Regions from separate parts of the Paenibacillus sp. MAH-35 genome, predicted to be linked through region 3. Evidence: riboswitches for the same ligand, from Rfam matches in the RefSeq annotation. Region 3 holds a riboswitch; each other region holds the start of a gene.
What was found. Region 3 has a riboswitch for cyclic di-AMP ahead of AC3Y2E_RS30705 (CAP domain-containing protein). Riboswitches for the same ligand answer to the same signal wherever they lie in the genome.
Positions count from the first base shown of each region.

Region 1: it holds a riboswitch for cyclic di-AMP, as region 3 does, so the genes downstream of both, AC3Y2E_RS29785 (hypothetical protein) here and AC3Y2E_RS30705 (CAP domain-containing protein) in region 3, are expected to answer to the same signal.
Region 2: it holds a riboswitch for cyclic di-AMP, as region 3 does, so the genes downstream of both, AC3Y2E_RS18660 (TrkH family potassium uptake protein) here and AC3Y2E_RS30705 (CAP domain-containing protein) in region 3, are expected to answer to the same signal.

Region 1 covers NZ_JBYUPU010000046.1:39,626-43,940, reverse strand. Annotated here, with positions in the region: gene AC3Y2E_RS29790 (ATP-binding protein) at 1-668, opposite strand, end outside; cyclic di-AMP (ydaO/yuaA leader) riboswitch at 1,125-1,299, shown strand; gene AC3Y2E_RS29785 (hypothetical protein) at 1,545-1,946, shown strand; gene kdpF (K(+)-transporting ATPase subunit F) at 2,081-2,161, shown strand; gene kdpA (potassium-transporting ATPase subunit KdpA) at 2,195-3,865, shown strand; gene kdpB (potassium-transporting ATPase subunit KdpB) at 3,892-4,315, shown strand, end outside.
Region 2 covers NZ_JBYUPU010000017.1:14,462-18,776, reverse strand. Annotated here, with positions in the region: gene AC3Y2E_RS18670 (LysR substrate-binding domain-containing protein) at 1-11, shown strand, start outside; gene AC3Y2E_RS18665 (potassium channel family protein) at 98-763, opposite strand; gene AC3Y2E_RS18660 (TrkH family potassium uptake protein) at 778-2,118, opposite strand; cyclic di-AMP (ydaO/yuaA leader) riboswitch at 2,209-2,403, opposite strand; gene AC3Y2E_RS18655 (CPBP family intramembrane glutamic endopeptidase) at 2,733-4,315, shown strand, end outside.
Region 3 covers NZ_JBYUPU010000050.1:35,611-39,925, reverse strand. Annotated here, with positions in the region: gene AC3Y2E_RS30710 (hypothetical protein) at 35-1,117, shown strand; cyclic di-AMP (ydaO/yuaA leader) riboswitch at 1,367-1,505, shown strand; gene AC3Y2E_RS30705 (CAP domain-containing protein) at 1,514-2,194, shown strand; gene tkt (transketolase) at 2,571-4,315, shown strand, end outside.

The sequences.
Region 1 (4,315 bases), on a different contig from region 3:
TGTTCCTCAATCTGAAGCGGGATAAAATGCCCGATGAGTCCTCCGGTATGTGAAATTCTTTTTTCCAATGACGTACCTTCTTTGTAGACGCGTTTAGCAAGCGCAAGCTCGGCTTGTTCCTGTACATGATGGGAAAATGGGCTGGAACGACGGGCGAGCGTAAGCTCATTGTTGTTTTCAGCCAGATAGATCGTTACGTCCATTTTCAGGATTTCAGATAGCTGTCGGGAAAAACGGTCCAGCAATGACGGCATATCGACGGCAGAGCTAATCTGTTTACTGAGCGCATAAAGCGTGGCGGTTTGCTTCTCTTTTTGCTTGGAGTAGAGCACCTGCTGTTTGAGCCGGGCTGCCAAGCTGGCGGTTAATACCGCAACTGCTATATAAACGGCAAAGGAAATCAAATACCTAAGATCCGCGACGGTAAAACTGAGCACCGGCGGTACAAAAAAGAAATCAAAGGACAATACGCCCAGGAAAGCGGCGAAGAAAGCCGGACGCAGTCCCCAAACTACCGCATTAAGAAGCACCGGAAGCAAGTAGATCAGCGAAATATTGGCCAAATCAAAGGCGAGCCCGAAAGGTTGTATTAGGATCGTCATTCCCGCAATTAGCAGCGCGGTAGTGATGTAAGGACGCAAATCGTGCTTGGTATGAAAAAAGGGCATGGCTGAACCTCCTGCTGCGCTTATGACTAAAACTGAGACTGTCGATTCATTATGAACAACCAAGTGGAAAGTGAAAAGATTGCCTTCTGGCGAGTTTTGTTCGGAATCCCAAACCTTAAATTCCATTTAAATAAAGGGATTCCGGACAACCTGTCTGAGCAGAAGAAGGCAACTTTTCACTTGGAACGGCCAGATAACACTTCTACACATTTAATCGACAGTCTCAAACTCACCATTAGCGTACTGTAAATACTGCGCAAAAGAAATGGTTCCAGGGGGTAAAAGTTCCGTAAAAATGATGGAAAAGATCGAAAAACGGCGTGTGAAGGAGGGAGATGAAGGAAATAGAGGCCAGGGAATCAGATCGAGATGTAGAGAAGAAAATGAAACCAATTTACCTCGCGGCTCGCTTTACAATTATTTGCATGGGGAGTAACATTCGGTTCATGAATTCAATGATTCACTGTGCTGAATTGCCTTTCAGGCAAACGGGGGAACCAATCACGGAAGCTTGTGTGAGAGCGAGCATCCGTACGGGGTGAATCCTGCCGCCGGAATATGACCCGGTTGCAGGTAGGGCGACTCTCACCGCCCGAATCCGTCAGCTAACCTCGTAAGCAAGAGCAACTCTTTGGAAAATAGCGTTGCTTATGGAGAGAGGATGATGAAGCTTGTGATCGTAACTTCCGACCACAGGGCTTAGGCCTCCTGTGGTTTTTTTGTAATTAACTAACTACGCAAGCGACATAAGAGAGGCAACATTTATTATAACTAGACACGGGTTTACTCGCTTTGCCTTGGAAGTTGAGGAAGAGCAATCTCAATTCGTTAGCTTCTTTTTTGTTGCCTCCCCGTGTAGGGATAGGAGGGACACACGTGAACGATCAAGACGATTATCTTCTCGTTTCAGCGCCTACCGAAGCCGGTCTAGCATTTCTGCGGGTGCTGGCGGCAAAGGGATCGCATTATGCTGCATTAACCTACAATAAAGCGGAGAAGCAAGCTCTGGAGGAAATGGGAGTAGAGGACATTCTTATGGTGGATACAAAAGACAGTCGTTCACTACTGGTCCCCGAGCTGCCGATCGGTAAGGTTTACTTGTTTGAACAAAGCTTGGATTTGTGCTGCAGGTATATTCAAATATGCCGTTCCTGGACGGCAAAGCCGATTTATGTCATCACACAGGGGAATAATGCCCGGCTCATCTACAAAGGGCTTGGTGCGAAGTACGTAATTTTATCACAAGGGACGGACTTGTCCTTTCTGTTAAGCGAGTAAACGTAAAGCCTGTAAAGGAGACGTGAAAGTATGTTGGATATCGGAATGATTGCACTGGTTGCTATACTGGCTGCAGCCATGATAGGCCTCGCTGCTTGGGCAGGCAAGGTTGTCGAGGAAGGGCGTGAAGAAGCATGATGTGGGCGCTCGGTATCGTCGTGATCCTGTTGTTTGTTTATTTGGTTTACGCTCTGGTTAAGCCGGAAAAGTTCTAAAAAACGCCTGTTCTCAGGAAGGAGTATTGTGATATGGCTGGAATCCTTGCCGTTGTTGTTACATTGCTGCTGGTGCTGCTGCTGGCCCGGCCCACAGGGCTATATATGGCCCGAGCTTTTGAATATAACCGGACGGGACTGGACCGGTTTTACAGTCCATTGGAGAAATGGATTTATGCCATCGGAGGCATTCGTCAAGAGAATCAGACATGGCGAAAATATGCTGCCACATTAGTCGTCAGCAATACCGTCATGATTTTGCTCGTATATCTCGTGTTTCGGACACAGGCGTTTTTGCCGCTGAATCCGGCTGGCATTGCCAATATGGACCCGAGCCTAGCCTTTAATACGGCAATCAGCTTTATGACAAATACCAATTTGCAGCACTACAGCGGGGAGAGCGGATTATCGTACTTGTCGCAAATGATTGCGATCGTCTTTATGATGTTTACGGCTCCGGCTACCGCGCTTGCAGCGGTGTTCGCTTTTATGCGCGGGCTGGCAGGAAAACCGTTAGGCAATTTTTTCGTCGATATGACTCGTGCTATTACACGGGTATTGCTGCCGATTGCTTTTGTTACGGCCCTTATTTTTGTTGCGCTAGGCGTTCCACAAACGCTTGAACCGGCGGCGGTCGCTCAAACGATTCAAGGCGGTGAACAAACGATTGCCAGAGGCCCGATGGGTTCGTTCTTGTCCATTAAGGAGCTCGGGAATAACGGCGGGGGATTTATGGGCGTCAACTCGGCTCACCCGTTTGAAAACCCTAATGCAATTAGTAATTTGATTCAGATCCTGCTAATGATGTTACTTACGACATCCCTACCTTTTGCATACGGCAAGATGGTCGGGAATGCCAAGCAGGGACGGGTACTGTTTGTTTCTATGGCAATGCTCTTTATCGTTTTGCTGAGCGTTTCGCTAACGGCTGAACATGCTGGCAATCCGGCTCTGAATGCAATCGGCATTCAGCATGAACAAGGCAGTATGGAGGGCAAGGAGGTTCGCTTCGGAGTTGCACTATCTTCCTTATATTCAGTCGTAACAACGGCATCCGAGACGGGGGCGGTCAATGCGATGCATGATACGCTGACGCCAATCGCCGGGTTGATCACCATCGCCAACATGATGTTGAATACGACTTTTGGCGGCGTAGGAGCCGGCTTTATGAACGTACTGATGTATGCGATGATCGGCGTGTTTCTCTCCGGTCTGATGGTTGGGCGTACACCGGAATTTTTGGGCAAAAAAATCGAAGGCAAGGAAATGAAGCTGATTGCCGTCACGATGCTGGTTTCGCCTGTTCTCATTCTGGTTCCAACGGCAATTGCGCTGTTCAGCTATCCCGATACGCTGTCCAATCCGGGCTTTCACGGCCTGACGCAAGCGATGTACGAGTATACCTCGTCTGCTGCGAACAACGGTTCCGGATTCGAAGGGCTAGGTGACAATACATTGTTCTGGAACACGACAACCGGAGTCGTTATGTTTTTAGGCAGATATTTCTCCATTGTCGCTTTGCTTGCTGTAGCCGGGTCGCTTGCTGCCAAGAAGACGGTGCCGGAAACGACAGGCACCTTTAGGACGGACACGGGATTGTTCGCGATTGTATTTTTGGCTGCTGTGCTGATCGTTGGAGCGTTAACGTTCTTCCCAAGTCTCGTACTCGGCCCAATTGCAGAACAGTTGACATTGAAACCATAAGTTTGATTGTAATGGAGGTTCTCACGATGCAAACTAAAACATCCGGACTTAGCGGGTCGATTATCCGGAATGCTGTCAAGGAAGCGTTCATGAAGCTGGACCCTAGAGTCATGTTCCGTAATCCGATCCTGTTTGTAGTGGAGATAGGATTTAGCATCACATTATTTCTATGCTTTTTTCCCGGAGCGTTCCAAGGCTCGACACCGGCTTGGTTCAATATAGTGGTTGCCGCCATTTTGCTGGTGACGTTGTTGTTCGCGAACTTTGCGGAGGCATTGGCTGAAGGAAGAGGCAAGGCGCAAGCGGATTCGTTAAAGCGGACAAAAAAAGACATTGTTGCAAACAAATTGGTCGGCGGAGAGATCAAGCAGGTGGCTTCAACCGATCTTCGTAAAGGAGATATTGTCGTCATAACACAAGGAGAAATGATTCCGGGGGACGGCGAGGTTG
Region 2 (4,315 bases), on a different contig from region 3:
AGCTCGGCTGAAGCCGCTCGCGAGGCAGCGTCCCGCAGCAACCGCAGCATCCCCGCGGCCGATCCGGCGGTCCCAATCGAACCGAACCGGCCCGGCCTTATGAGCCAACCAGCTCCTCCTCGAACGACTCGATCTGCTTGTTCGTCCCGATTATAACCATGACATCCCGTTCATTAATAACGTCGGTGGCAGTCGGCGCTATAATGACGCCGTCCTTCTTGTTGATCGCCACCACACTGCAGCCGTATTTGGCCCGCGGGTTCAGCTCCTCGAGCGTCTTGCCGTTCAAACATTTGGGCGCCGATATCTCTGCGATCGTGTAGTCTTTGGACAGCTCGATGTAGTCGAGCAGATTTGGGTTCACGAGCTGGTGCGCAACCCGGATGCCCATATCGCGCTCGGGATAGATGATCCGGTCCACGCCCAGCCGCTCCAGCACTTTGCCGTGCAGCACGGACAGCGCCTTCGCCACGACCATCTCGACACCGAGATCCTTCAGCAAAATCGCCGTCATGATGCTTGCCTGAATATCGTCTCCGATCGCAACGATGACGCAATCGAAGTTGCGGATTCCGATCGAACGCAGCGTCTCTTCGTCCGTCGAGTCCGCGACGATCGCGTGGGTCAGCACCTCAGACATTTCGCTGACAGCCTCTTCGTCCCTGTCGACGCCGAGCACCTCAAATCCGTTGTTGGTCAGCTCCCGGGCGAGACTGGAGCCGAACCTCCCCAGACCGATCACTGCAAATTGTTTCATTTTCATCGTAAAAACTTCTCCTATCCGATAATAATTTTACCTTCCGGATGTCTATATAGTTCTCTCTCCGTTTTAGGCTGCAGCGCGTAAGCCAGCGTAATCGGTCCAAGCCGGCCCGCAAACATCGTGATCATAATAATGATTTTACCGAAAGCCGTCAGCTCCGGAGTCAGACCCATCGATAAGCCGACGGTACCGAAAGCCGACGTCACTTCGAATAAGATCATTAGGAAGGAATGGTCCTCCGTCGTAGAGAGCAGCATCGTCATAAATACGACCAGGAACAAGGCGAGGATCGTAAGCGTAATCGCTTTGTAAATCCGGTCTTTGGCCAGCCGGTAACGAAACAGGACGATATCTTCCTTGCCCCGGATCATCGCGATGACGGCGCCGATCAGCGTCGTAAAGGTGGTCGTCTTGATTCCCCCGCCGGTCGAACCCGGGGACGCGCCGATAAACATCAATATAATGATAAAAAATTGTGTCGCTTGCCGGAGTCCTGCGATGTCGAGCGTATTGGCCCCCGCGGTGCGTGGCGTCACCGACTGAAAAAAGGAGGCGAGCACTTTGCCCGTGCCGTTCAAAGCCCCAAGCGTCTTCGGATTCGTATATTCGAATAAAAAGATGACGATCGCTCCGAATACGATCAGAAACCCGGTCATGCTAAGCACGACTTTGGAGTGAAGTGACAGCTTGCGTTTCTTTCCGTATTCCATCAGATCCGAGATTACGATAAAGCCGATGCCCCCCAAAATAATAAGCGACATGGCGACGATATTAATCAGCGGGTCGTCCGCATAAGGCATCAGACTCCGAAAATGGCCGAAAAGATCGAATCCGGCGTTATTAAACATCGAAACCGCGTGGAACACTCCCATATAAACCGCACGGCCGGCGCTATAGTCGAACGACCAGCGAATCGCGAACAGTGCAGCGGCTGCAAGCTCAATCGTCAAGGAATACAGCAATACTTTGCGGATCAGCCGCACGATCCCTTCCATCGAAACCTGATTCATTGCTTCCTGCAGAATCAGCCGTTCCCTTAGCGAGATCCGCTTGCGCAGGACGAGCGCGATCAGCGTTGACATCGTCATGAAACCGAGTCCCCCGACCTGAATAAGCGCCATAATGACTACTTGACCAAATACGGTAAAATACGTTCCCGTGTCAACGACAACCAGCCCGGTTACGCACGTAGCCGAGGTCGCTGTAAATAGAGCATCCACCAGAGGCAAACCTTCCCCGTTCGTTGTGGACACGGGCAAAGACAGCAGCAGCCCGCCCGAAAAAATAATCAGTGCGAAGCCCAGAACAAGAAATTGCGGCGGCGTAAGCCTTCTGAACCCTATAAGTGGTTTCAAGCAGGGTCACCTCTCCGATCGGCAAGACGGATCGTAGTTTGCAGGAACAACAAAAAAAGACATTGGAATCCCAATGCCGTTTGTCCGGTGTGGTTTCCAAACTGAAGCCTACGAGGTTAGCTGACGGATTCGGGTTGTAAGGCACCCTTTTCGCTTGCCGCTGCTGGGAACGGTGCTGCGAAATTCACCCCATGAGCAAAACTTGCGGTTTTCTCGGACACCGCAAAACTGCTCCTACTTGAATGGTTCCCCCGTTTTCATTAAGAAATTCGGCTTGATATGAGAGTCCGCTGCGATGCGCGCACCTTAAACGGCTCGTGTTGTAGAGTTTCTTATTCCGCTTTTCAGATTAGAGTCCGGTCTTCGCGTAATGGTGCGCTGGCAGTAGCGGCTCTGAAGCAGAAGCGAATAATACTTGACGAACTCGATTATAATCCCGCCGCACCCGCTTGCACAAAGCCGGCATTCGCTTAAAAACATGGAGGAATCGGCGGCTTCCGGCCGAATAACAAGCGTGCCTGCCTCTTTTCATTGTCCCTACCTCCGTTGCTTCCGTTTAAGTGGCATTTCGAAAAAAAGTATGTTACGTTAGAAAAAAAGTTCGGGAGGGATCCATGAAACGCCCGTTTTCATCCATGCTGGGAACTTTTGCTGTTATCGGCATCCTCTTATTCGTCATCACCAACTGGTGGTCTTTTTTTACGGGAAACAAAGAGCCCGACATCTTAACCGAGACGATGCCGACCGTATCCAAGCAAGCGGCAGCGGACGCCGCAAAGGCGCATATCGCAGAGTTGACCGGTTATCCGGCTTCCAGCACGTTCGTCGTCTACCAGTCCGACAAGCTGCTGAGCGGCTATATCCAGAAGGAGAAGCGGGTCGCGGATTACAAATCCCGGTTTCAGGAACGGGCTCCGATCGATTATTATCGCGTCGATCTGACGGACGGGCGCGGAGCCGAATATGTCGTCGATGTACATATGACAAGCGGCGCCGTCATCGGGTGGAGGAAGAGCAGCCGGGAGAACGCCCCGTCGGTCGAGGTAGGCCGCCGGATTGCCGAAGAGGTGCTGCGGAAGGACGGACTCTCCCTCTCTGACTACAGCTCGCTCCGGCCGAACGCCGCTACGCCCCACCGGTTCGTATTCGAGCATCGCGCAGGTACGATCGGCGGCGCCAAGCTGCTGAAGGTAGTGGAGGTCCGGGGCGGGCAGGCAACCGCCTATTATAACGAGTTCCGGATTCCGCAAAGCCATCTCGACTGGGTCAAACGGCAGGACCAGGCGGCCTCGGCGATGACGCAGTGGAATTTGATCCTGTCATCGGTCATGGGGCTGGCCGCCATCGCCATTGCGATCGCTTACCGGAAACAGATCTCGTTCGTCCGGGGGATCGGCTTAACGGCCACCTTTCTGGTGTTGTACTGGATCAACAATATCAATATGATTCCCGCCTTCAAAACACTCGAAGCCGAAGGCATGGACCCCTTCTTCTCAACTGAAGCCGCCGTCGTCACCATGATTCTGATGACGGTCGTCGTGACGATCATGGCGATCATCTGTTACTTCTCGTTCGCCGCCGGCGATCCGCTGTGGCGGGAACAAGGAAGACGGCTGTGGCCGCGATGGAGAGAGCCGGGCTTCGGGGCTCATACGCTGTCCAGCATGAAACGGGGCTACCTGCTCGCCTTCGGTTTGCTAGGAGTGCAGTCGCTGCTGTTTTTCACCGCTGAACACCGGTTCGATATGTGGGCGGTGAACGACCCGTCCGGATCGCCGCTTAACATGCTGCTTCCGGGGATCTTTCCGCTTATGGCCTGGACGGCGGCGATTTCCGAGGAAGCGATTTACCGTTTTTTCGGCATCGCTCTGTTTAAGAAGCTGCTTCGCAATACGTTTCTGGCCGTCGTTATACCAAGCGTCATCTGGGCGTTCAGCCATACGCAGTATCCGATCTACCCGGTGTACACCCGGTTCGTGGAAGTGACGATTCTCGGCATCTTGTTCGGCTACGCTTTCCTGAAGTACGGGTTTGCGACGGCGTTGTTCGCCCACGCCATCGTGGACAGCATCCTGATGAGCTTTTCGCTGATGGGCATGGGAGGAGCCGGGTATGTAGGTCTCGGCGCGTTTTATATCGCGCTGCCTGCCCTCGTCGCCATCGTGATCAAGTGGCTGCACGGCAAAACGGCCGCACG
Region 3 (4,315 bases):
TGTAGATTATTTGCTTTGGAGGGAAAACGATAAGATGAAACGTATAGTTACTGCCATCGTTCTGTTATTCCAGCTTATTTGGCTGTCGGCTGTAGGGGCAGAACCGTCTATCATTCGCAATTCCGATTCTGATAATTGGGATAAACCTGCTGCCGTTTCGTTTGAGGCGTTCAAAACCAGTACGGATGTGTTCGCCGCAGCCGCCCGATTCGAGTGGACGGACCGGCAGCTCTCTTCTATTAAGCATGAGCATTATATCCGTTTTCCTGCATTTGAGTTTCGATCGGATCGGCCCGACGAGTTGGAGCCTCAAGCGATTTTCACGAACGTTCCGGCAGCAAAATTCGAGAGGGTTCCGGAGAATAGTTCGGAAGGTTATCGGATCAAAGCGACGATTTGGGATCCGGAGCAGCTTCGTGCGGACACACCTTATTTTGTCCGAACATTTTGGAAACGATCGGGGAACGATGAGACGCACCAGGTGACGATAGAATCGCTGCAAAGATTCGCCCAGCCGAATGGCTCTGTAAATGATTTGCCAGACACTAGCGATAAAATATCGAGCGTATCCTGGAACAATTCGCAGGAGGTACAGTGGCCCACTGAACGGTACACATCAGAAGATCCGGTCATTCGGTACTATGGACCGCAGAAGAAACCGACAGCAGCCAAAATCAAGAGCGATGCCGCTTATATAAACTCCAAAGAAGCGCTCAAACAATACAGAAACAACGCGAACTCAAAATCGGATACTATACCGGAACAGTATGCCCAGTTTGCAATTACATTTGACCGTAAAGATGTAAGTAATATGATTGAACGTTTAATTACAGATTATGGAATAGAAATCACCCAAATATACGCAACAGCGGTTGGGTATGATGATAAGCTATATACAATAAGTTGGTTTGGTTCCGACTATAAAAATCCGCCTGAGTTCGGATCTGAGGTGCGCTTTAAATCATTCTATATCACCGAGCTGGAAGGTTATGCTCACGGAAGCGACCTATTAGAGATACAAGATTTTTTAGACAACGGCATCATCGAATGGACGGATAAGCGGGGTTATAATCCAACCGGAATCAAAACCTGGCTCGAACGCTTTGGGAGAAATTAGTAATTAAACCTTCATTTTGTAACGAAACACAACCTTCGATCTTCGCTAACAATGCGGATATAGGAGGTTGTGATTTTTTTGCCTAGCATTTTAGAATGAAGTGCAGGGTCCCCAAAAAAGTACCTATCAATTAACGGTGCAGACCGCTTGGAAAACATTATGCAATGAACACATGTATATCCCGTGTTAAGATGAGAAAACCGCATGGAGGACGGCTGGTCGGCAAGACGGTCGGAGCTTTTCATGAGGAATACGGACAGGCCGAAGCTTCATTGTGAAGCGCGGGGGAACCCAGATCCACCGGGGTGAAGCCAACGTTTGTTGGCCGGGTGATTGCTCTTTGACCCGAATCCGTCAGCTAACCTCGCAGGCCGCAAAAAGGAGAGGATGGTTTACATGCGTTTCAAAAAGACAGTAATGGCCGGGGTACTTGCACTCAGCGTAGTTGCCGGAACAAGTTCCGCTTTCGCCGCAACTTCGTACACGGTGAATCATAGCGACACGATGTGGAAAATATCGCAGCGTTACGGGGTCAGCCTGCAGTCGCTCATCCAGGCGAACCCGCACGTGGCGAATCCGAATATAGTATGGCCGGGGATGAAGCTCGTTATCCCGGGGACAGGTTCGTGGTACGGAGGCGGGAATGGCAGCGGGGACGGAAACGGCGGCGGAACAGGACAAGGCACCGGTTCCGGAGCGGATACTTCGACTCCGTATGCCGACCAAGTAGTGACCCTGGTCAACCAGGAACGCGCCAAAGCGGGATTGAAGCCGCTCGCGAACGATCCGGCACTGACGGCGATGGCGATGGACAAAGCGAAAGATATGTACAACAACAACTATTTTGATCACAACTCGCCGACTTACGGTTCGCCGTTCGATATGATGCGTTCTTACGGAATCCGTTACACATATGCCGGCGAAAATATCGCCAAAGGCCAGCGCAATCCGCAGGAAGTGATGAACGCCTGGATGAACAGCCCGGGTCACCGTCAAAATATTATGAGCCCGAACTTCACGAAGATCGGCGTCGCGTATTATAACGGCGAATGGGTGCAGGAGTTTATTGCGAACTAATACAAGGTCATTTTCTATTGGGAATGTACAATGTTTTGGCAGTATGCCCTCACAGACAGCGCATGAACCAGTCATCGTTTTGTTACAATAAGAAACAGCCGGCGTTCCTTTGAAGGACGGAAGAAGCGTCGTGTTTACAAAATTAAAAAAACGTCAATTCCCCCGGAAGTTACGGACATGCCTGCAGGAGCTGTCCTTTCATCCGGGGGAGTTTTGTAAATCGACACCGCATTTTGCCTTGGTTCTGTGGCAAACAAGCAAATCAAGTGGTACAATAATGCAAGCGACTGAAAGTGTCCGCTGGACGAAGAAGGGGGTTCGCGCAGGGTAGACACCCGGCACGCGGCGAATACCGATTTTTGGGAGGAATGGAACGATGACGTCTCAAACGAAATCGATTGATCAATTGGCGATCGATACGATCCGCACGCTGTCTATTGATGCGGTGCAAAAAGCGAATTCGGGGCACCCCGGCATGCCGATGGGAGCAGCTCCGATGGGATACGCGCTCTACGCTAACCTGATGAAACATAATCCGGCCAATCCGGAATGGATCGACCGCGACCGTTTTGTTCTGTCGGCAGGGCACGGCTCGATGCTGCTTTACAGCCTGCTTCATCTAAGCGGCTACGATTTGTCTATGGAAGATTTGCAAAATTTCCGTCAATGGGGCAGCAAGACGCCGGGTCATCCGGAGTACGGCCACACGGCGGGCGTAGACGCAACGACCGGTCCGCTCGGACAAGGGTTTGCAAGCGCCGTCGGTATGGCGATGGCTGAAGCTCATATGGCGGCTACTTATAACCGTGACGATATGAACATTATCGATCACTATACATATGTTATTTGCGGCGACGGAGACCTGATGGAGGGGATCTCCAGCGAAGCGGCTTCGCTTGCCGGCCATCTGCAGCTCGGCAAAATGATCGTCCTGTACGATTCGAACGATATATCGCTGGACGGCGAGCTGAACTTGTCGTTCTCCGAAAATGCAAAAGCCCGCTTCGAAGGCTACAACTGGCACTATGTCCGCGTCGAGGACGGCAACGATCTGGCCGCGATCAATGCGGCTGTAAGGGAAGCGCAGCAGGACCCGCGTCCTTCGCTGATTGAAGTGAAAACTGTAATCGGCTACGGAAGCCCGAACAAAGCCGGTAAAGGCGGTCATGTGGGACCTCACGGATCACCGCTCGGCGTAGACGAGGTCGCGCTCACCAAGAAAGCTTACGAGTGGCCGGAAGATCAACATTTCCACGTCCCTTCGGAAGTTGCTGCGCATTTTGCCCGTCTGAAATCGCAAGGCGAGCAGGCAGAGCTGGCTTGGAACGAGCTATTCGCCAAATACGAGAAGGCGTATCCGGAACTGGCCAAGCAATTTAAGGCAGCCGTAGCCGGCGAGCTTCCGGAAGGCTGGGATGCCGATCTTCCGACCTACAGCCCGGCGGATAAAGGGATCGGTACTCGTAACGCTTCCGGTAACGCAATCAACGCGTTCGCGTCCAAAATTCCGTCGTTCATCGGCGGCTCGGCCGACCTGGAATCTTCGACAATGACGCATATGAAAGGCCTCGGCCAGATGACCCGCAACGATTACAGCGGCCGCAACGTTTACTTCGGCGTACGCGAGTTCGCCATGGGGGCGGCGATGAACGGGATGGCGCTGCACAAAGGCGTTAAGCCTTACGGCGGCACGTTCTTCGTATTCTCCGACTATCTGCGTCCTGCCGTACGTTTAGCGGCGATCATGGATTTGCCGGTTACGTACGTCCTGACGCATGACAGCATCGGTGTCGGCGAAGACGGTCCGACTCACGAGCCGATCGAGCAATTGGCGGCGCTGCGCATCATTCCTAATGTCACGGTCATCCGTCCGGCCGATGCCAACGAGACGACGCAAGCATGGCGGTATGCGCTGGAAAATAAAAACGGACCGGTCGCGCTCGTACTGACCCGTCAAGCGGTACCGAATCTCGAGTCGACGTCCGAGAAGGCCCGCGAAGGCGTAGCCCGCGGAGCTTATGTCGTGTCCGAAGCGGAAGGCGGCTCGGCGCAGGCGATTATTCTGGCGACCGGCTCCGAAGTATCGCTTGCTGTCGAAGCTCAGAAGAAGCTGGCCGAAGA